Regions from separate parts of the Rhizobium sp. LEGMi-198b genome, predicted to be linked through region 1. Evidence: predicted binding sites of a transcription regulator. Region 1 holds the regulator's gene; each other region holds the start of a gene.
What was found. Region 1 encodes LexA, which represses DNA repair genes until DNA is damaged. Its sites were predicted from a motif close to TGTTCNNNNTGTGTTCNG; they were not measured.

Region 1 (5,372 bases):
AAGATCAAAGCGTCGGAGCAGACGACAGAAGAGCGCTCCCGCAAAAATCCGCACGCGAACTAGCCGAATTATATATGTGCTGGCACCAAACTCTCCCTTGTGAGAGGGCAATAATTCGAGCAATATCCGCATCATACTGCAATAAATGATCTGTAGCGCGGCAACAGGTAAGTGATACGGGTGAGGATAGCGCCGAAAAGTCCGTTTCCCGGCAGCAAGACAAAGACGCGCATTCTTCAGTTCGGATTGTCCAACGGCAACGCAATTCACCATCCGATCTCGGAAAGGCAGAAGAGCGGCCCGTCGTTACTTCTATCTTTGCAGCAGTACTCAATCTGATTGTCGGGTGCTTGGGGGAGACATGCGCTTGATGCTCGTCGAGGGGGCGCCCATACGCCCGGTCTTACATTTGACGGCTTCTCTTTGTCTGGCCTTGGTGGGGCACGTCCGAAGGTTCACGAATTCTGTCGCCCGCTTGATTTCCCTTATGCCCAGCGGCTTGGTCGCCGTTGCACTTATCCTTGTTTTCACGGCTATTGCGCCGCAACTGTGCCACGCGCAGACCCCCGAAACGGCCCCCACAGCACCGCCTGCAAAGCTATCGGAATTGCTGCGTCTGATGAATGATCCGGAGCTGCGCCAATGGCTGGAAAAGCGGCAAGCAGCCGAGCAACAGCCGGCACCTTCGGCGACGGCGACGCTGGTCGAAACCGGAGAGGCCCGCGCTCGCGCCCGATATAAGGCGCTGCGGTCGGCGATTCCCAATGTACCGGGGCAGCTCGCCGCTGCAGCGAGTAGGGTGCGTGAGCAGGCAAGGAACAACGGCTTTGCGCCTGCCGTCGTCATGTTCGCCGCATTGGTCTGCGTCGGTCTCGCTGCGGAATGGTTTTTCAAGAAAACCGTCCTGAAAGCCCAGTTTCCAAATCCTCTTGTCGCACATACGATCGGAGAATTAGGACCGTGGATCACTTTCACCCTCGTCAGCTCCGCCATTTTCCTAGCCATAGACTGGCCGCCGCTACTGCATGTGGTGATCCTGTTTTATCTGACGGCATTCATTGCCGCTCGCCTCGCATTTGCCGTCTGCAGACTATCGATGGACGCGGGCTCTCTGTCGGCCTTCGGCTATCGCAGGGCTTGTCTCTTCATTGCCGTTTTGGCGATAGCCGGCGCCACGACGTCGCTGACCAGACCGCTCTCCATCGACGGAGATGTCGGCACCGTCGTCTCCCACGGGTTCTCCATTCTCCTATTGCTGATTACGCTCGAAGCCGTGTGGCGGCGACCGGCCAAGGAAACCGCTGCCCGACAGTTAACGCTTATGAACATCCTTTATTCACTCTACGTTGCCTGCCTCTGGCTTCTTTGGGTGGCCAACTTCGTCGGCCTCTTCTGGCTTGGCATCTATGTCGTTGTTCTTCCGGGGCTATTGACTGCCGTCGGACGGACGGCCGAAGCATTTGCAAAGGGACGCTGGCCTGGTGACAACAAGAACAGTGCGCGCATGGTGCTGGCCATCCGCGGTGCGCGGGCGCTCGTCATCGTAGCCGCGGTCGCCTGGATTACCGTCGTCTGGCACTATGATCCCAACATCCTCGCACGAGAAAATCCGGCGATCGACGCCGCTGTTCGCGGTGCGCTGAAGAGCGTCGTCGTTCTGATTTTGGCCGATCTCTGCTGGCAATTGTCGAGGGCATTCATTGACGAGAAATTGAGCGCCGCCGATAGCAGTGCCTCCTCGCCATCGGCGGAAGCCGCGCGCGCGGGCCGCCTTCGCACCCTGTTGCCGATCTTCCGCAACGCGCTGGCAGCCATCGTTATCGCAGCCGCCGTCCTCACCGTGCTGTCCGAAATGGGCGTGCAGATCGGGCCGTTGATTGCGGGGGCCGGCATATTCGGCGTGGCGATCGGCTTCGGCTCGCAAACGCTCGTCAAGGATATCGTCAGCGGCATTTTCTACCTGATGGACGATGCCTTCCGCGTCGGCGAATACGTTCAAAGCGGCAGCTACAAGGGAACCGTGGAATCTTTCAGCCTGCGTTCCGTCAGGCTTCGACATCATCATGGTCCGGTGTTCACAGTTCCCTTCGGCGAACTCGGCGCCGTTCAGAACATGAGCCGCGACTGGGCGATCGATAAATTCCTGCTACGGGTTCCGTTCAATACCGACGTCGCCAAGGCGAAAAGGATCGTCAAGCAAATCGGAGAGCAGTTGAAAGAAGATCCGGAAATCGGACCGCAGATTCTTGAGACCCTGAAAATGAAGGGGGTGGAGCAAATTGGCGACTTCGGTATCGAACTGAGCTTTGCTTTTACCGCCCTCCCCGGTCGGCAAACCTACATACGGCGCCAGGCCTATACCATGATCCGCGACGCCTTCATGGAAAACGGCATCGACTTCGCTCAGCCGACAGTGCAGGTGGGTGGCGAGGAAAAATCCGATGCCGCGATCGCAGCCATGACACTGCAGAGAAAGAAGATCGCTGAGCAAATGACGCAATCGGCAGCGCCGCCGACCTGACCGTTCGCGCGAGATCAGTCACCAGCCTCATCTCCGCGCCCTCTTTGGCAAGGCGACAACCCTGGAGCCGATACCGGATGACGTTGGACAGAAAGGAGATCCAATGTGCTGAATGACCATCTGACGTCTATTGCCGCGCACGTTATTCAAATAGCGCTGACACCGGTCTTTCTGCTGGCGGGCACCGCCGGGTGCCTCAATGTCTTCTCGGCCAGGCTCGCCCGCGTCTCCGACCGGGTCAACAGCCTTTTCGAACGGGTGACCTCTGAGGACCCGGATGAAACGCGGTTGCTGCAGCTCTATTATCTGCGACGGCGAACATTGGCGCTGGAGATCGCAGTTCTGCTCGGCACGGCATCGGGCGTGTTCACATGCCTTGCGACGCTCGGCCTCATGGGCGGTGCAATTCGACAGCAATTTCGCGAGCAATTGCTGCTCTGGCTCTTTGGCCTTGCCGTCTTCGCACTCATGGGCGCCTTTGTGGCCTTTCTCGTCGAGATGATTCTGGCCGGGCGCAGCATGCTAAGGCAGATCGCCAACGACCGTACCTTGCTCGAGCACCGGCACGGGAGTTCGAGGAAAAGTTCAACCTATTGATATCCCATCGAATATTACTACGGATGGCACCAATCCCGGCCCCTCAGAAATCCGGATTCCCAGTCAGATCCATAGCTTGCTCTCCATGGTTCGGAGAGTGTCGTCCTCCAAAGAGCTTATAGAACGAAGAACATGGCTTTTCGCCGCCTTGGAGATAATCCGTTTTGGGATCGTCCGAAATTTTGCTTCGCCCGATTCCGCATATATTTCTGCTATTTAGTTTGAAGGTGCCGGGAAAAAAGTCATCTGCCCGGGACCTGTTATGTTCCCATTTATTTGATGCACCTACAAAATGTTCACCGAAATTTAAGGGCTTGCGGAACACATATGGAACATATAGTGTCCGTTCTGGATTTGTTTCACGACACCTTCTCAGTCCCGAGGTTCAAAACGATGTTGACGCGCAAGCAGCAGGAACTGCTTCTCTTCATTCACGAACGAATGAAGGAGTCCGGTGTTCCGCCATCTTTCGACGAGATGAAGGATGCGCTGGACCTTGCGTCCAAATCCGGTATTCACCGTCTCATCACGGCTTTGGAAGAGCGCGGCTTCATCCGTCGCCTGCCGAACCGAGCCCGAGCGCTGGAGGTCATCAAGCTGCCTGAGGCCTATAGCCCGAGCCTGCAGCCTCGCCGCGGCTTTTCGCCAAGCGTCATCGAGGGTAGCCTTGGCAAGCCGCAACTTGTGCCGCCGCCCGCACCCGCCAAGCCGGTGAGTGAGGACAACAACAGTTCGGTTTCGGTACCCGTCATGGGCCGCATTGCCGCCGGCGTTCCGATCTCGGCTATCCAGAACAATACTCACGACATCACCGTTCCCGCCGACATGCTCGGCTCCGGCGAGCATTATGCGCTGGAGGTCAAGGGTGACTCGATGATCGATGCCGGCATCTTTGACGGCGATACCGTCATCATCCGCAACGCCACGACCGCCAATCCCGGCGACATCGTCGTCGCTCTCGTCGATGATGAAGAGGCGACATTGAAGCGCTTCCGCCGCAAGGGAGCCTCGATCGCGCTTGAAGCGGCAAACCCTGCTTACGAAACCCGCATCTTTGGGCCGGATCGAGTGAAGGTACAAGGCAAGCTCGTCGGTCTCATTCGCCGCTATCACTGACCGGTGACGCCGGCTTGAGCGGCGCGCCAAAAGTGTCTGTTCGCCAGTCGTAGGAGCGATGCAGGCTCCATGGCCGCGAAAGGTTTTCAAACGCCGCCGTTGCGACCGGTTTATTGGTGCTGAGGTTCATTTCAATAGATCCCGTGCGGCGCAGTGTTGCGCCCGTAAAAAGCATCGCGCCAGAGCGGCAGCGATCAAGACGCAGCCGTACGGAGGTGATGACGATATTGGCCGTGTCGCAGGCCGGAGCGAGATAGGCGGCATCTTCAATGGTGACAAGCATGTCGCCATTATCCAGCATTGCCACGCACCATGCACCTTTTTGGCAGGCGAAACCGCCCGGCCCGGCCGCGTCTAATGCCGCATCCATCGCCTTTCGAACGGTGCTCTGTTCTTCGGAATTCAGGCGACGATGCTTGTCTGATTTGCTGATTTTGGGGAGCTGACTATCCGGCGGAAGCATCGTTGGCGGTTGCTGCTCGGTGATCGCCAATGCTCTTTGCCACTGCTCGAAGATGAAATCCGGCGGTTTTTCGCGGTTTGTCGTCAGCGCACCGTTGCGCAACAAGGCGACCAGCGTGCCGTCCTCGGAGATCATGAGATCAGGCTTGAGGACACCGGGGCCGAGCGCCACGACTGCAACCGAACCGATGATCAAGAGCGCACCTGCATGTCGCAGCCATGTTCTCAGCAAGGTCATCAACAAGAAGCCGGCTATGACCGTCGGGAACAGCCAGACCGGCAGCCGACCGAAGGGAATATTGCCGCCCCAGGCGGCAACCGTTTTGGCAATGACGATGACGACATCAAGTCCCCAGCCGGTTATCTGCCAGAAAGGGGCATCAACGCCAAATGGCATCAGTAGCGTCGCCGCCATGCCAAACGGCATGACGACAAAGGAGACGACCGGCATAGCCGCCAGATTGGCGATGAGACCATATGTCGCCAATCGGTGAAAATGCTCTATCGAGAAGATTGCCGTCGATGCGCCGCCTATAAAAGAGGTCGACAATATGCTTCCGAAGAAACGGGAAACGAAGAGCAGCGGACGCATGACCCGGAACCGGGAGAGAACGCTCTCCCGATGCGGCCTCCTCGCCCAGAGCGAATAGCCGGACACCAACGCCAGGGTCGCGGC
Region 2 (5,372 bases), on a different contig from region 1:
GGTCTGGCCAAGCGCATGAGACGGTTGCTGCTGACGGGCCTTGCCGTTTTCTTTTCGATCTGCGGAGCGAGCGCCGGGACGCTCGACACGCTTCACCAGCATACAACCCTGCGCATCGGCTACATCGCCGACGAGGCACCGTTTTCATCCAGCAAGCCGAATGAAAAACCGACGGGATATGCCATCGACCTCTGCGGCAAGGTCGCGGACGAAATCGAGCATGCGGTTCCGCAGTTGAAGCGCGAATATGTAGAAATGACGCTGGCCAATGGTTTCGACGCTGTCAAGAACGGTCAGATCGACCTGCTTTGCGGGGCTATCACAGTCAATCTGGAGAGGCGGAAACTCGTCGATTTCTCACAGCCGATCTTCCTGACCGGAGCGAGCGCCCTGCTGCGCAAGGATTCGCCCGACTATCTGCACGCGCTTTTTCTTGATACGCCCACCGTTCGTTCCGTTAGCCAGCGTGCTCCATCCACCAGCGTCATCGGCGTGCGCGCAAACACCACGACGGACGCAATATTGCGCGAGGCACGCAGCATCGAGACCTCGAAAACTCGGATTGCCGATTTCGACACGCACGAAGACGGACTTAAGGCGCTGGAGGAACATAAGATCGACGCCTATTTCGCCGATCGGGTGCTACTCATGAGCTTGGCCCAGCGCGCGCACGATCCGTCCTTGCTTGAAGTCGGCGATCGCCTGTTCACGCATGAACCATATGCAATCGCCCTGAGGCGCGACGATGCCGACTTCCGCCTAGTGGTCGACCGCGCGCTCACGGATTTTTATCTATCGGACGATTTTCTGCCGCTACTGAAGACTTACTTCGGAAGCGAAGCGCCGATGCTGCACACGCAAATCATGATGGAGCATGTGCCCTAGCTCCGGGGCAAAGGGCATTGCGTTGGCAAAGCAGATGATCGATGCGGCAGATGCCCACCGCAACCGTCAAACCCTCTCCACAAACCCATCCAACACCCTTTTCTGCCCCGCCCGATCGAAATCGATCGTCAGCTTGTTCCCTTCGATCTCGGAAACATTGCCGTTCCCAAACTTTATGTGGAAGACGCGGTCGCCGATCGCGAATTTAGAGGGTTCGGTGGAGGTGGATTTGGCGACGAGTTCGCCGTCGATGGTGCGGGTTTTGGGGCCGCTTTCGCCGTAGCCGATGCGTTCGACGGCGTGGCCGGAGCGGGAGCCCCAATTGTCGCGGGTGGCGTCGGTCTTGTTGGCCTGGGCGCGTTTCCAGCCGGGAGTGGAATAGGAGTTGGCGAAAGGGTCGGCCTTGTCGAAGCGTGACTGGCCATAGCCGCCGCGGCCGTAACCACCGTAAGATTGCTCCATCTCGGCCACTTCGACATGGGTTTCCGGCAGTTCGTCGAGAAAGCGAGACGGGATGGTCGATTGCCAGAGGCCGTGGATGCGACGGTTGGAGACGAACCAGATGTGGCAGCGGCGCTTAGCGCGGGTGAGGCCGACATAGGCGAGGCGGCGTTCTTCCTCCAAACCGGCGCGGCCGCTTTCGTCGAGCGAGCGCTGGTGTGGAAACAGGCCTTCCTCCCAGCCAGGCAGGAAGACGGTGTCGAATTCCAAGCCCTTGGCGGAGTGCAGCGTCATGATCGAGACTGCGTCCAGATCCTCGTTCTGCTCGGCGTCCATGACGAGGGCTACGTGTTCGAGGAAGCCGCGCATGGATTCGAAGCTTTCCATCGAGCGGATGAGTTCCTTCAGGTTTTCCAGCCGTCCGGGTGCTTCCGCCGATTTGTCATTCTTCCACATGTCGGTATAGCCGGACTCTTCGAGAATCTGCTCGGCAAGCTCGGTATGCGGGGTGTTTTCAAGCAATCCCTGCCAACGGCGGAAGGATTGCACGACGTCGAACAGCGCCTTGCGCGCCTTCGGCTTCATCTCGTCCGTTTCGATAATATCGGCGGCCGCCGCCAGCATCGGAATGTCGCGGACGCGGGCGTAATCGTGCAGGGCGCGCACGGTGGTGTCGCCGAGGCCGCGCTTCGGCGTATTGATGATGCGCTCGAAGGCGAGGTCGTCGGCCGGCTGGCAGACGAGGCGGAAATAGGCCATGGCATCGCGGATTTCGAGGCGTTCGTAGAAGCGAGGGCCGCCAACGACGCGGTAGTTCAGGCCGAGCGTAACGAAGCGGTCTTCGAATTCACGCATCTGGAATGAGGCGCGCACGAGGATCGCCATGTCGTTGAGATTGTGTTTGCCGCGCTGAAGCTGCTCGATCTCTTCGCCGATCGCGCGCGCTTCCTCCTCGGAATCCCAGGAGGCGTGCACCTGCACCTTGATATCGTCGGGATCGGAGCGGTCGGTGAACAGCGTCTTGCCGAGCCGGCCCTCATTATGGGCAATCAGATGCGCGGCCGCGCCGAGAATATGCTCGGTAGAGCGGTAATTGCGCTCCAGTTTGATGACCTTGGCGCCTGGAAAATCCTTTTCGAAACGCAGGATGTTGTCCACCTCAGCGCCGCGCCAGCCGTAGATCGACTGGTCGTCGTCACCGACGCAGCAGACATTCTGCAGCTCGCCCTTTTGCCGCTGCGCCAGTAGACGCAGCCACATATATTGAGCGGTGTTGGTGTCCTGATATTCGTCGACGAGGATGTAGCGGAACCGCTGGTGATAATCCTTCAATATATCAGGATTCTGGCGGAACATATTGATCGGATGCAGCAAAAGGTCGCCGAAGTCGCAGGCGTTCAGCGTCTTCAGGCGGGCCTGATACGCGGTATAGAGGTCGCGTCCCTTGCCATTGGCGAAGGCGCGCGCATCGCCTTCCGGAATATCGGCCGGGCCGAGGCCCTTGTTCTTCCAGGTGTCGATCATCCCCGCAAATTGCTTGGCGGGCCAACGCTTGTCATCCAGCCCTTCTGCTTGGATCAATTGCTTGATCAGGCGCACGACATCGTCGGTGTCGAGAATGGTGAAGCTCGAGGAGAGGCCGACCAGCTCGGAATGACGGCGCAGCAGCTTGACGCCGATCGAATGGAAAGTGCCGAGCCAGGGCATGCCTTCGACCGCGCCGCCGACGAGGAGGGCGATACGCTCCTTCATCTCGCGCGCGGCCTTGTTGGTGAAGGTGACGGCGAGGATCTGAGATGGGAAAGCACGATTGGTGGAAAGGATGTGGGCGATGCGGGTCGTCAGCACCCGCGTCTTGCCGGTGCCGGCGCCGGCGAGCACCAGTACGGGCCCATCCAGCGTCTCGACCGCTTCCGCCTGTTCCGGATTGAGGCCAGCGAGATAGTCAGGGCGGCGGCCGCTGTCGCGCGCCGCCATGGCGCGGGCCGCAATACCGCCACCGGCGCTGGGGGCAGGGGCAGGCCGACGCGGCGCCGCGTCCTCCGGCTCCTCGTCAAAGAAGGGAATGTCGTCATGTCCGATGGTCATGCGGCTCAATGTAATGATTCTGCCCTGAAAGGCAAAAGAAACGGCCGGGAAATAGAACAAAAAGTGCACATTTCTTGGGTTGTAAGCCTTTCAAGGGACTGTCTCGCAGTTCCTGCGGCTTGTTGTTCAACGGAGCGGCGGCTGCATGAAGAGATGTAGGAAGCGGCATTGCGTGCGAAGGCGGCCAGGCTCCGGGCGGTGGAATGATCGCAACCTGAACGCGATAACGATTTTCTGATCGAGGGCGATTTATGGTAAATTGCTAGTTTCCATTATAGCTTTCTTAAGCATGATTGCTAATCATAGCGCCTGTAACCGCTCGAGTTTCAGGCGCTGTTTTTTTGCCGGACTCCACCTTCGCCGACTTCGGTTGGCCCGCGCGCATGAGCGCCCGCGGCATGGTTCCAATGTCTTCTTGTATCTGTTGTGTATCGTTGCGTCCGGAGTCCTGTGTCGTGAGTATTTTTTCGACCTTCATAAGGGTAAGTTCCCCTGTCAAAACAGCCCTTGAAGTCCTTCGAAACACACAGGCGGATCTGAATGTTGCACAGCGTCAGATGTCATCCGGTCTGCGTGTGCAGACCGCTAAGGACAACGCCACTTACTGGACGATCTCGACATTGACGCGCACCGATATTGGCGCCGTCTCGGCCGTGCAGGATGCGCTGGGGCTTGCTGCTGCCACGGTCAGCACCGCCTCCACGGGCATCACCAGCGCAATCGATATCGTCACTCAGATCCGATCGAAGCTGGTGACTGGCTATGAGGGCAGTGTCGATAAGACCAAGCTCAACGACGAAATCTCCGAACTTAAGGACCAGCTTCGCAGCGTCGGCGAGTCGACGAGCTTCAACGGCGTCAACTGGGTCGTGCTGCAGAACGGTGACGATCCGACCGAGCCACACGAGATCCCGGGCTCCCTCATCCGCCACACCGATGGCACGGTTTCGATCGGCATGCTGAACTATGAGGGTGTCGGCTCGACCAGCGGCCCCATCGTATCGACGGATGCACGATATCTGATCGACGATCAGTCAAGCGGCACGGGCGGCTATGGCGTGCTCACCTCCACGGCTTTTGCAACGGAAGCGGGGGCAGCCGAGAACTATGTGCTGATCGGCAGTAAAAATGGCGATACCAGCGGGCAGGTGGAAATCTCGCTCGACGCCAATACGACACAGGGCGCCGTGACCGACATGGTCAACACCGTCACCGCCATGCTGCACCAACTGAACACGATAGGATCGGCCTTCGGCTCGTTGGAAACGCGCGTCAGTCTGCAAAACCAATTTGCCAGCAATCTCAGCGATTCGCTGACGAGTGGCGTCGGCAAGCTGGTCGATGCCGACATGGAGAGGCAATCAAGCAGGGTATTGGCGCTGCAGACGCAGCAGCAACTGGGATTGCAATCATTGTCGATTGCCAATGCCAGCTACGATACGGTGAGACAACTCTTCCAAAACCTCTGACGGCGGAAGCCTGGATTTCAAGGGGAATAGATCGGCGGAGCGGATCCAATCTCCTTGAACTGGTTAGTTTGGAAGAAAACGCTCCAGAATAGTGGCCGGGCAGCCCGGCCGCGGGTGGACGAAAATTATATTTCATCATATTGCCGCAATGCTTCATATCTGCTGCGGACCATCGAACCGGAGAGCGACGATTCTATGATCAAGAAATTTGCCATCCTTGCCGTCTCGGCAGCCTTTCTCAATGCATGTACGACAACCGATCCCTATACGGGAGAGCAGAAAGTATCCAACACGGCGGGAGGCGCCGCGATCGGTGCCGGCGTTGGTGCGGTTGCCGGTCTTCTCATCGGCCACTCGCCGGCATCGCGCCGCAATGCTGCGCTGATCGGCGCCGGCGTCGGTGCGCTTGCGGGTGCCGGCATCGGCAATTACATGGACCAGCAGGAATCCGAGCTGCGCGCGCAGTTGCAGGGTACTGGCGTCTCCGTA
Region 3 (5,372 bases), on a different contig from region 1:
CGCAAGGTCGCCTTCTGCCGCAAGCCGTTCCCGAAGCCTTTGACCATGGCTTATCGCCTGCGCAACTTCATCCGGCAGGGCGGCGCACAGGGCCTTGCCGCCTGAGCGCGGCCAGCCCAGACGAAAGACGTCTCTGACGGAAGCCCTTGAATAGCCGTTGCGTTTGGATGCAGGCCGACCTACATCTGTCCGCAAATTCGAGCGAGGGCTGACTATGGCTGGTATCAAGAATGTTGCGGTCCAGATGGACCATGTGAAGAGCATCAACATTGCGGGTGACTCGACCTTCGCCATGAGCCTGGAAGCCCAGACCCGCGGCTACAAGCTCTTCCATTACACGCCCGAGCGCTTGAGCATGCGTGACGGCAATGTCTACGCGACGGTTGAGCCGATGATCGTTCGCGACGTCAAGGGCGATCACTTCGAGCTCGGCGAGCCGGAGCGCGTCGATCTCTCGACCATGGACGTGGTGCTGCTGCGCCAGGACCCGCCCTTCGACATGGCCTATATCACCTCGACGCATCTACTCGAGCGCATCCATCCCAAGACGCTCGTCGTCAATGATCCGGCCTGGGTGCGCAATTCGCCGGAAAAGATCTTCGTCACCGAATTTGCTGATCTCATGCCGAAGACGCTGATCACGCGCGATCCGGCCGAAATTCGCCGCTTCCGCGAGGAGATGGGCGATATCATCCTGAAGCCGCTGTATGGCAATGGCGGCGCCGGCGTCTTTCATTCGACGCGGGACGACCGCAATCTATCCTCTCTGCTCGAAATGTTCGGCCAGCTCTTCCGTGAGCCCTTCATCGCTCAGCAATATCTGCCCGACGTGCGCAAGGGCGACAAGCGCATCATCCTCGTCGACGGCGAGGCGGTCGGCGCGATCAACCGTGTGCCGGCCGAGCATGACAGCCGCTCCAACATGCATGTCGGCGGCCGCGCCGAGGCGACCGAACTGACGCCGCGCGAAAAGGAAATCTGCGAGCGCATCGGCCCGGCATTGAGAGCGCGCGGCTTCCTGCTCGTCGGCATCGACGTCATCGGCGACTATATGACCGAGATCAACGTCACCTCGCCGACCGGCCTGCGCGAAGTCAAGCGCTTCGGCGGCGCCGATATCGCTAGCCTGTTGTGGGATGCGATCGAAGCGAAGCGGGCTTGAGGGGCGCCTGCCCTATAGGGACCAGGACGCCGCCTCTCCGCTCGCCGCAAGGCGGGCTATATCGCGATGCCCATCCGGCGGCAGGTTAGGATCACTGCCGACGGTCCGGTGGAGCTATCGTCTGCGATGACCGTCGGCACGAAGCCGAAAAGTGGTTTCACGTCGACCATCATGCCGACGTAAGGCCGCTTGTCCATGACACCGTGCAGGCCGCCAAAGGAGCTGATGGTGCCGCAGACGCTGACGTAGCCCTTGCTATCCTTGGAAGCCGCCATCGGCCCGAAGATCAGCACGCCCTCATAGGGAAGCTGCTCGTGCAAACCCTTTTCCACCGCGGCAATTTCCTTGGCGCTTAATTGATAGGGAGCGCCTTTTTCCAGATTATCCCCGCCATCGATAGATTGGCAGCCGGCCAGAACAGCGCTCAGTAGAAGGGATAGCGATACTACAAGTCTCATATTTGCTCCGATTGTAGAAATCGTCCCTTCGTTCTTTTATTGTTCTTGTTTTATTCCATGTTTTCTGCCACTATGCAACCCATAGTCTGTTATGAAAAATTGATAACGGTAAACGAGTTAAAAGAGGGCGGGGATGGTAGCGCGCGTCAGCACGATTGCGTTTCAAGGCATTGAGGGCGTTCCTGTCGAAGTGCAGGTGATGATTTCCCCGGGCAAGGTGCTGATGCATATCGTCGGTCTGCCGGACAAGGCCGTGGCCGAAAGCCGCGAACGGGTGCAGGCAGCTCTTCATGCCTCTGGCCTGTCGCTGCCGCCGAAGAAGGTCACGGTCAATCTCGCACCCGCGGACCTGCCCAAGGAGGGCAGCCATTTCGATCTTCCGATCGCGCTTGGGCTGATGGCGGCGCTGGGCGCCATCCCGGCGGATGCGCTTGCGGCCTACACCGTCATCGGCGAGCTCAACCTCGATGGCACGATCGCGCCGGTCGCTGGCGCGCTGCCGGCCGCGATCGCCGCCAATGCCATCGGCAAGGGGCTGATATGCCCGTCCGAAAGCGGTCCTGAGGCCGCCTGGGCCGGCGCCGACATCGATATTCTCGCGCCGCGCAGCCTGATCGCGCTCGCCAATCATTTCCGCGGCACCCAGGTTCTGTCACGCCCCGAACCGGCGATCCGCGCCAATGCCGCCAACGTCCCCGATCTCGCCGATATCAAGGGCCAGGAAAGCGCCAAGCGGGCGCTGGAAGTGGCGGCGGCCGGGGGACATAATCTGCTTTTCGTCGGCCCGCCCGGTTCCGGCAAGTCGATGCTGGCCTCGCGCCTGCCGTCCATTCTGCCGCCATTGTCGACGGCGGAGCTGCTGGAAGTGTCGATGATCCATTCCGTTGCCGGTCAGCTTTCGGGCGGAAAGCTCTCCGACCGCCGGCCCTATCGCACGCCGCATCATTCCGCCACCATGGCGGCGCTGGTCGGCGGCGGCTTGCGTGCCCGCCCCGGCGAGGTATCGCTTGCCCATCACGGCGTCCTTTTTCTCGATGAATTGCCCGAGTTTTCGCCGCAAGCGCTGGATGCGCTGCGCCAGCCGCTGGAATCGGGCGAATGCGTCATCGCCAGGGCCAATCATCGCGTTTCCTATCCGGCGAGCATTCAATTGGTTGCAGCGATGAATCCCTGCCGTTGCGGCATGGCCGGCGAGCCGGGTCACACCTGCGCCCGCGGCCCGCGCTGCGTCGCGGATTATCAGGGCCGGATTTCCGGACCGCTGTTGGACCGCATCGATATCCGCCTCGACGTGCCCGCCGTCTCTGCGGCCGATCTCATCCGCCCGACGACGGCCGAAAAGAGCGCCGATGTCGCCCTTCGTGTCGCCCGTGCCCGCGAGCGGCAGCGCGAACGCTTCGAGGCCGCCGGGATGAAGGGAATTTCCACCAATGCCCGCTGCTCGACATCGATGATCGAAACGATCGCCGAGCCGGACGCCGCCGGCCTGCAATTGCTGCGCGACGCGGCCGAGAAGATGAAGTTTTCCGCCCGCGGCTATCATCGCGTGCTGAAAGTGGCCCGCACGCTCGCCGATCTCGACGACAAGCAAACCGTCGGGCGCATCCACCTCGCAGAAGCCATTTCCTACCGCATTGCCGGCGAGCGGCTGACCGCGGCGGCGTAAGCGCAAGCGGCTGAAATGACAAAGGGCGCCGCAGCGCCCCTTGAATCCCTGGCGATCGAAGCAGGCCTATCAGCCGCCCAGGCCCTCGAACAGCGCCGTCGAGAGATAGCGCTCGGCGAAGGAGGGGATGATGATGACGATATTCTTGCCTTCGTTTTCCGGCCGTTGGCCGATCTTGATCGCAGCCGCGATGGCCGCACCGGAGGAGATGCCGACTGGCACGCCTTCGAGCTTGGCGATGTGGCGTGCATGCTGGAAAGCTTCGTCGTTGGTGACGGTGACGACTTCGTCATAGATGTGCGTGTCGAGAATCTTCGGGGCGAAGCCGGCGCCGATGCCTTGGATCTTGTGCGGGCCGGGATTGCCACCGGAGAGGATAGGCGAGTCAGCCGGCTCGACGGCGATGACCTTGATATTCGAATTGCGGGCTTTCAGCACCTGGCCGACGCCGGTGATCGTGCCACCGGTACCGATGCCGGACACGAGGATATCGACTTGGCCGTCCGTATCGTTCCAGATTTCCTCTGCCGTCGTCTTGCGGTGGATTTCCGGGTTGGCCGGGTTTTCGAACTGCTGCGGGATGATCGCGTCGGGCAGTGTCGATGCCAGTTCCTCGGCCTTAGCGATCGCGCCCTTCATGCCCTTCGGACCCTCGGTCAGCACCAGCTCGGCACCGAGCAGCAGTAGCATCTTGCGGCGCTCGATCGACATCGTCTCCGGCATGGTGAGGATCAGCCGGTAGCCCTTGGCGGCGGCGGCGAAAGCGAGTGCTATGCCTGTATTGCCGGAGGTCGGCTCGATCAGCACGCTTTTGCCGGGGGTGATCTTGCCCTGTGCTTCAAGGCTCTCGATCATGGCAACGCCGATACGGTCCTTGACGGAAGCGATCGGGTTGAAGAACTCGAGCTTCGCCAGCAAATTGGCCTTGACGCCCTTCTCCTTGGCCAGCTTGTCGAGACGCACGATCGGCGTGTCACCGATGGTGTCGGTGATCGAGGCATAGACGCGGCCGCGGCCTGGTTTGCGGGTGTCGGACATGGGTAGCTCTCCCTCCATTGGAATTGTACAGGCACAATAGGATTAAACGCCGGCGGAAACCAGTCTGGGATCACTCCGCCGACCCTATGTCGTGGGAAAAGAATCTCCCGCGTCGTTGTGCCGAGAAAGGTTTTTTCAGGCCGCGCGGGCGGCGATGAAGGCAGCCGTGCCGGCGAGAATGCTGGCGGCAACCCGGTTCAAAATCTGCAGCGCTTTTGGCCTCTTAAGGAGGGTGCAGGCCCGGGAAGCGAGCAGCATATAGGGGATCAGCACCACCAACAGCACAATGAAGGTCGCCGCAATCAGCGTGGCATATTCGCGAAGCCCGATGCTGCCGATATCGATCAGGGTCGGCACGAGCGCCACGTAAAATAACATGACCTTCGGGTTGCCAAGCGTCACGAGAAGACCGGAGAGGAAGGACATGCCGGCGCTCATCGATTTTTTCGCTGCGACATCGGTGGAGAGCAGCCCAGCGGTCCAGAGCTTCCAGGCGATGTAGCCAAGATAAAGCGCACCGGCAATCTTGATGACGATGAAGATCTCCGTAAAGGTCTGCGCCACGAAGGCGAGGCCGAGAATGACCGCTGTCAGGTAGATCATATCGCCGAGCACGAGCCCGAGACCCATGAAAAAGGTCTCCCGGAAGCCGGAGCCGAGAGCGCGGGCAACAATCGCGGTGATGCCCGGCCCGGGAATCGCGGCGGCGATGAAAAGCGCGCCGCTATAGGCGAGCAGGGCTGCAAGCGTCATGGTGCGATCCTCCAGGAATAGGCAATTGCTGTATCGCAGCACTCTTGCGTTTTCAAGCGATTGCGCAAACGGCGCGAACATACTACCAAGGGTAACGGCCCGTCGAAACCGTGTTGCATAAGGCTCCCATGTCGTCCGCATTGCTCCTGATCGACCTTCAGAATGCCGTTTTGAGCGGCCTCGGCACGCCAGAGCGCCAACCAGCGATCGACGCCGCCCTGGAAGGTGTCGTGGCAAGGCTTGCTGCATTGAAACACCAGGCCCGCGCCGCCGGAATTCCTTCCTTCATCGTTCA
Region 4 (5,372 bases), on a different contig from region 1:
GCGGATGCGGCGGCGACCCTGCGTGGGCTGGCACGGCTCTGGGACCTCGCCTTGCCTTCCGATGTGGTGAACGCGATTGCACTGAAGCTCGGCGCCGATGTGCCAATGTGCCTGGCCAGCCGCCCGCTGATCGCACGCGGCATCGGCGAAGTGATCGAACTTCTGCCGGACTTTCCATCTTTTGCTATGGTGCTCGGCAATCCCCTCGTCGGCGTTTCGACGCCGGAGGTGTTTCGCATGCTGGCCCGAAAGGACAATCCGCCATTCGTACTCCCCTTGCAGGCAACAAATGGCCGCATGCAATGGATCGAGACCATTGAGGGGTTGCGCAACGATCTGGAGCCGCCGGCACGAATGCTCTGCAACGAAATCGCCACGCTCTCGCAATTGATCGAGAGCCAAGGGGCGCTCGCCACACGCATGTCCGGCTCAGGCGCCACCTGCTTCGGTCTGTTCGATAATCTTGAGCAGGCGACAGCGGCGGCGGCATCGCTTCACAGCTTAAGGCCGGACTGGTATTTCCAGGCGACGGAAACGATCAAGGGAGACGCGTGATGACCGGTTCAAGTGAAGCAAGGTCCTTCATCCCCGTCGGCATCGCGGTGCTGACCGTTTCCGATACGCGCACGCTCGCCGACGACAAGTCCGGCGATACGCTGGTTGCCCGTATCGCGGAAGCCGGTCATAGGTTGGCTGCGCGCGCCATCGTTCCCGACGACAAGGAGCGTATTCGAAGCCAGGTGGAGGCCTGGACGCAGGACGAAACCATCGACGTCGTCATCACCACCGGCGGCACCGGCTTTACCGGCCGCGATGTCACGCCCGAAGCGCTGGAGCCCTTGTTCGAAAAGCGGATGGACGGGTTTTCCGAGGTGTTCCATCGCATCTCCTACGACAAGATCGGCACGGCGACGATCCAGTCGCGTGCAACCGGCGGCGTTGCCAACGCCACCTTCATCTTCGTGCTGCCGGGCTCCCCTGGCGCCTGCAAGGATGCCTGGGACGGCATTTTAAAGGCGCAACTCGACTACCGCCATATGCCCTGCAATTTCGTGGAGATCATGCCGCGGCTCGATGAACATCTAAAGCGCGGTGCCGGCTCAAAATAAGCTGGCGCTTTATACCTTCGATCCAGGCAAGGCAGGAATTGATTCCCAATTCTGACCCGTGAGGATCACGCAGCTTCGGCCGGAGACACCGGTGATCATCATTGTCCAACTGCCGCTTTCAGCAGCGAAGACCTCGATAATATTCCTCGGATCGAGCTGACCAATGGCCGAGAGCTTTTCGGAATAGTGCGCTTCCAGAAAAGCGACCATATCGGCGCGTTCAGCGCATGCGAACATCGCTTGCGAAGCTGCAGTACTCGGATGAAGGATTGCCGTTGCCACAAGGGCCGTTCCGATGAGGCGGCAGAGCATCGTGCGTCCCATGACGCACCTCCTTTCGCCGGAAATCCGGCGGAAGAGGAGAGTTCCGCTGACCTGCTCTGCCGCATACCGGCATCTTCATGGTCGGCCGCCTGACGCGACACGCGAGACGTGCCGCCATATGAAAATTATGACAGAAATTCTCTTATTTTCAAATGGAATCTGGATTGATTACAATGCGCTACCTTGCCGCGCGTGCGACCCAAGAGGGAATTAGCTCGCTCGACAGTTGGCGGCTCTTTTGCCCCCTGGCGAATTCGGCAAGCCGCATGCCCGTTTTGGCGGCGGCGATGGCCTGTCGCTTGGAGAGGAGCAAACCCAGTTCCAGAGGCGGCAGGCTGCGGCCGATGCGCTGGAACAAAGGCCGTCGATAACCCCGCGACGCGGTGAAGCGCGCCGGCACCTTATTCAGCGAGACATATTCGGCAATCTCATCGATCCAGCCGGCTTGCGGGCGGGCGCCGGGCTCGACGAAAAGCAGCCATTCGCCGCGCGCCGAATGCAGTATGTCTTTGATATCCCACTTCGAATAGAAACGGCAGCCGGCAGCGTCGGCCACATGCGAGGTGCCGTCACGCGAGCCATGATCGAGCACGACGACGTCGCACACCAAACCTTCGATCGCGCCGGCTACCAGGGCCGCCAATGTCTGCGCCAGCTCAGGTTCCTGATCCTGGCATTCGATGATTACTGTCAACATTGCCCATTTATAAAGCGCCGCACAATTTATTGCCAGCGCATAACCCCTTAAACCCGAAGGTTTAGATATGGCTTATACGCAGGTCCAAAATGCCACCGGGACCTCTGCTCGTCGGCATGGAAACGCCGCGCGGCGGAGCGTAATCGCGCATTTTGTTCTTGCAATGTTCTCGTTTGTCGGATAGGAATTTAATCATCTTAGACGCGGCATGCGATGCCATGAACCGCCCCGGAGTTACCGATGAACGAGCAGTCCCTTGCAGGGCAGGTCGCATTTGCGCCTGCCAATACGGCAGATGTTGCCAATGCTTTGATCGCCGACACCGGTCTCAGAGTCGAGATCGACCGCCGGCGCGGTCGCGGCGCCGGGCTGAACCCGAGCGGCCGATTCGAACCGCTGCGACGTGAGACATTCGATGACGGCTGGCAAACGCTCGAAGAACTGCCGCCTTTCAAAACCGAAGTCCAGGTGGAGAAGCCGCGTACGGCAATCACACGCAACGAATCGCCCGATATATCCTTCGATCGTTCCATCAATCCCTATCGTGGCTGTGAGCATGGCTGCATCTATTGTTTCGCACGGCCGACGCATGCCTATATGGGTCTGTCGGCGGGACTCGATTTCGAATCGAAGCTCTTCGCCAAGCCGGACGCGGCGCGGCTTCTGGAACGGGAGCTGGCCAAGCCCGGCTACAAGCCGCGCGTCATCGCCATCGGCACCAATACCGATCCCTATCAGCCGATCGAGAAGGAATGGCGCATCATGCGGCAGATTCTCGAAGTGCTGAACAAGGCAAACCATCCGGTTGCGATCGTCACCAAGTCAGCGCTGATCATGCGCGATATCGATATTCTCAAAGAGATGGCCGCCAAGAACCTGGTTCGGGTCGGTATTTCCGTGACCACGCTCGACCGCAAGCTGGCGCGTACCATGGAACCGCGCGCGGCGACGCCGCAGCGGCGGCTGGAGGCGATACGGGTGCTCAGCGAAGCCGGTATCCAGACGGCAGTCATGGTGGCGCCGATCATTCCGGCGCTCAACGACCACGAAATCGAACGCATTCTCGACGCCAGCAAGGCCGCCGGCGCCATGGAAGCAACCTATGTCATCCTGCGCCTGCCGCTGGAGGTCAGCCCGCTCTTCCGCGACTGGCTGCTGCAGAACTATCCGGATCGCTACCGCCATGTCATGTCGCTGATCCGCTCCATGCGCGGCGGCAAGGATTACGATGCCGAGTTCGGCAAACGCATGAAGGGTGCAGGCCCCTATGCCTGGCAGATCAGCCGCCGTTTCGAAATGGCGACCAAGCGGCTGGAGCTCACCCGCCGCAGTATCGCATTGCGCGACGACCTGTTTGTGCCGCCGGATGGCAGCGGCGTGCAGCTTTCGCTGCTCTGAGCGGTTCAGCTTTCGCGGAATCTTAGAACCGCTCTATCTTTTTGTTTTTTCGCAATTCCGGACGGAAAGCGGCTCACGCACTTTTCCTGGAATTGCTCTGACTCTTTCCCGCGGGTTTCCCTGCCCGCCGGAAGAGCCCCCTGGTTCGCCGCCTTGATCCACCGGGGGCTTGCAGGAGATCGGATGGTGTGCGAGCTTGCCGCATGCCACGCAGCACACCATCCGATTCTCCCATGCTTTTCGAAGAGGGCCCGATCGTTCCAACCTTCGAGTTGGAGCTGATTGCCCGCCGCGCTGGACACTGGCCTGTCGCAGGTGCCGATGAAGCCGGGCGCGGGCCTCTTGCAGGTCCAGTCGTCGCGGCCGCAGTCATTCTCGATCCGGAACGCATTCCCGAGGGATTGAACGATTCCAAGCAGCTTTCGGCCATCAGGCGCGAGGCACTGTTTGTCGAAATCCTCTCGACCGCGACCGTCTCCATTGCTTCTTCGAGCGCGGCGCGTATCGATATCACCGATATTCGCAAGGCGAGCCTCGACGCCATGCGCCGTGCCATCTGCAGCCTGGCCGTGCCGGCAAGCTACGTGCTGACGGATGGGTTGGATGTGCCCGGCGGCCTCGCTTGCCCGGGAAAAGCCGTGGTCAAGGGCGATGCCCGCTCCTTTTCCATTGCCGCAGCCTCGATCGTCGCCAAGGTGACGCGCGACCGGATGATGGCCCGCGCCGGAGATGTCTTCCCCGCATACGGCTTTGCCGCCCATGTCGGCTACGGGACGCCTGAGCACCGCGCCGGCATCGAGAAGCACGGCCCCTGCTCGCTACATCGCATGAGTTTCCGGCCGCTCCGACGCGATGAGGCCTGACGCCAGCTCTGCTTATCCTGCAAGGCCGGCTGCAATCTCGCTTCGGTGCTCGCTGATATAGGCAACATCGCGCCGGTAGATATCAGCATGGCCATCTTCAATGTTGCGACGATATCTTTCCACACCATTGGCCGCCTCGCTTTCCATGAAGCCGACCAAGGCATTTAGACGGTCAATGATCATCCCTGGCAAGGCCGATCGTTGCTCCGAGGGCAAGCCGTAGGCATCAAGGAAACTGCGAGCGCGGAGGATCTGCGTATCGAGCTCGCCGAGATCCTTGACCTCGTCGCCAGCGGACAGAGGCGCCCAGCGATAGATGGCGTAAGCGAGATCCCAGCAACGCGGGCCGGGATGGGCCGTCTCGAAGTCGATGATGCCAGTCACCTCGCTGCCGGTGAGAACAATATTATAGGGCGCGAAATCGCCATGGCAGATCACCTCGAACGGCGGCCGCGGCGACAATTGCCATTTCTGGTCCTCCAGCATCGGCCGCATCAACAGAGCGGTGCAATCGTGATAGCGCCGCAGCAGGCGCGCCGCGGACTGCAGAGCTTCCATCGACCTCATATTCTCATTGTCGTCCAAGTCACCCGTCTCACCTGGGAGAAAGCTCACTCTTTCCCACGCCGCGTCATATCCGGCTGATAATGGCGCATTGGCAAAGCCATGGGTGTGAAGTGTGGTGAGAAGGGCGTGAACACTCGCTGTCCAAGGACGAGTCCGCCGATAGATGAGATCACCCTGGCGAAATGGTCCCTCGCCACTCTCCCCGTTCGGTATCACCATTTCTCCCCCTAAAACGAGGTCGAAATCTAATTTAGATCCGGAGCTATCGTCAAATGTCACCGTCGCCGAGCGATACCTTTAAAAACAAAAAGCCCAGCCGAAGCCGGGCTTTTCCAAAGATCGATTGCTTGCGCGCTCAGTTCAACCGCGACTTCACTTCGCCAACGGCGTTGCTGAAGAGTTCGGATTGAACCT

Region 2: a site for LexA is predicted at 3,467-3,484, ahead of ACXHXG_RS08410 (ATP-dependent helicase). Genes of this name have one in related genera too.
Region 3: a site for LexA is predicted at 1,650-1,667, ahead of ACXHXG_RS05520 (YifB family Mg chelatase-like AAA ATPase). Genes of this name have one in related genera too.
Region 4: a site for LexA is predicted at 2,284-2,301, ahead of ACXHXG_RS03255 (PA0069 family radical SAM protein). Genes of this name have one in related genera too.

The regions. Positions count from the first base shown of each region.
Region 1 covers NZ_JBSYVH010000009.1:59,613-64,984, reverse strand. The annotation lists gene ACXHXG_RS27935 (mechanosensitive ion channel family protein) at 488-2,521, shown strand; gene ACXHXG_RS27930 (DUF2721 domain-containing protein) at 2,627-3,118, shown strand; gene lexA (transcriptional repressor LexA) at 3,512-4,234, shown strand; gene ACXHXG_RS27920 (ComEC/Rec2 family competence protein) at 4,215-5,372, opposite strand, start outside.
Region 2 covers NZ_JBSYVH010000002.1:348,811-354,182, reverse strand. The annotation lists gene ACXHXG_RS08415 (amino acid ABC transporter substrate-binding protein) at 16-885, shown strand; gene ACXHXG_RS08410 (ATP-dependent helicase) at 952-3,414, opposite strand; gene ACXHXG_RS08405 (flagellin N-terminal helical domain-containing protein) at 3,870-4,883, shown strand; gene ACXHXG_RS08400 (YiaD family glycine zipper/OmpA-like lipoprotein) at 5,079-5,372, shown strand, end outside.
Region 3 covers NZ_JBSYVH010000001.1:1,128,191-1,133,562, reverse strand. The annotation lists gene ACXHXG_RS05535 (cupin domain-containing protein) at 1-105, shown strand, start outside; gene gshB (glutathione synthase) at 215-1,162, shown strand; gene ACXHXG_RS05525 (hypothetical protein) at 1,219-1,620, opposite strand; gene ACXHXG_RS05520 (YifB family Mg chelatase-like AAA ATPase) at 1,754-3,286, shown strand; gene cysK (cysteine synthase A) at 3,356-4,324, opposite strand; gene ACXHXG_RS05510 (LysE family translocator) at 4,460-5,077, opposite strand; gene ACXHXG_RS05505 (cysteine hydrolase family protein) at 5,206-5,372, shown strand, end outside.
Region 4 covers NZ_JBSYVH010000001.1:663,500-668,871, forward strand. The annotation lists gene ACXHXG_RS03235 (4-(cytidine 5'-diphospho)-2-C-methyl-D-erythritol kinase) at 1-555, shown strand, start outside; gene moaB (molybdenum cofactor biosynthesis protein B) at 555-1,109, shown strand; gene ACXHXG_RS03245 (hypothetical protein) at 1,119-1,433, opposite strand; gene ACXHXG_RS03250 (glycosyltransferase family protein) at 1,612-2,130, opposite strand; gene ACXHXG_RS03255 (PA0069 family radical SAM protein) at 2,371-3,528, shown strand; gene ACXHXG_RS03260 (ribonuclease HII) at 3,732-4,391, shown strand; gene ACXHXG_RS03265 (phosphotransferase enzyme family protein) at 4,404-5,006, opposite strand; gene ACXHXG_RS03270 (F0F1 ATP synthase subunit B) at 5,314-5,372, opposite strand, start outside.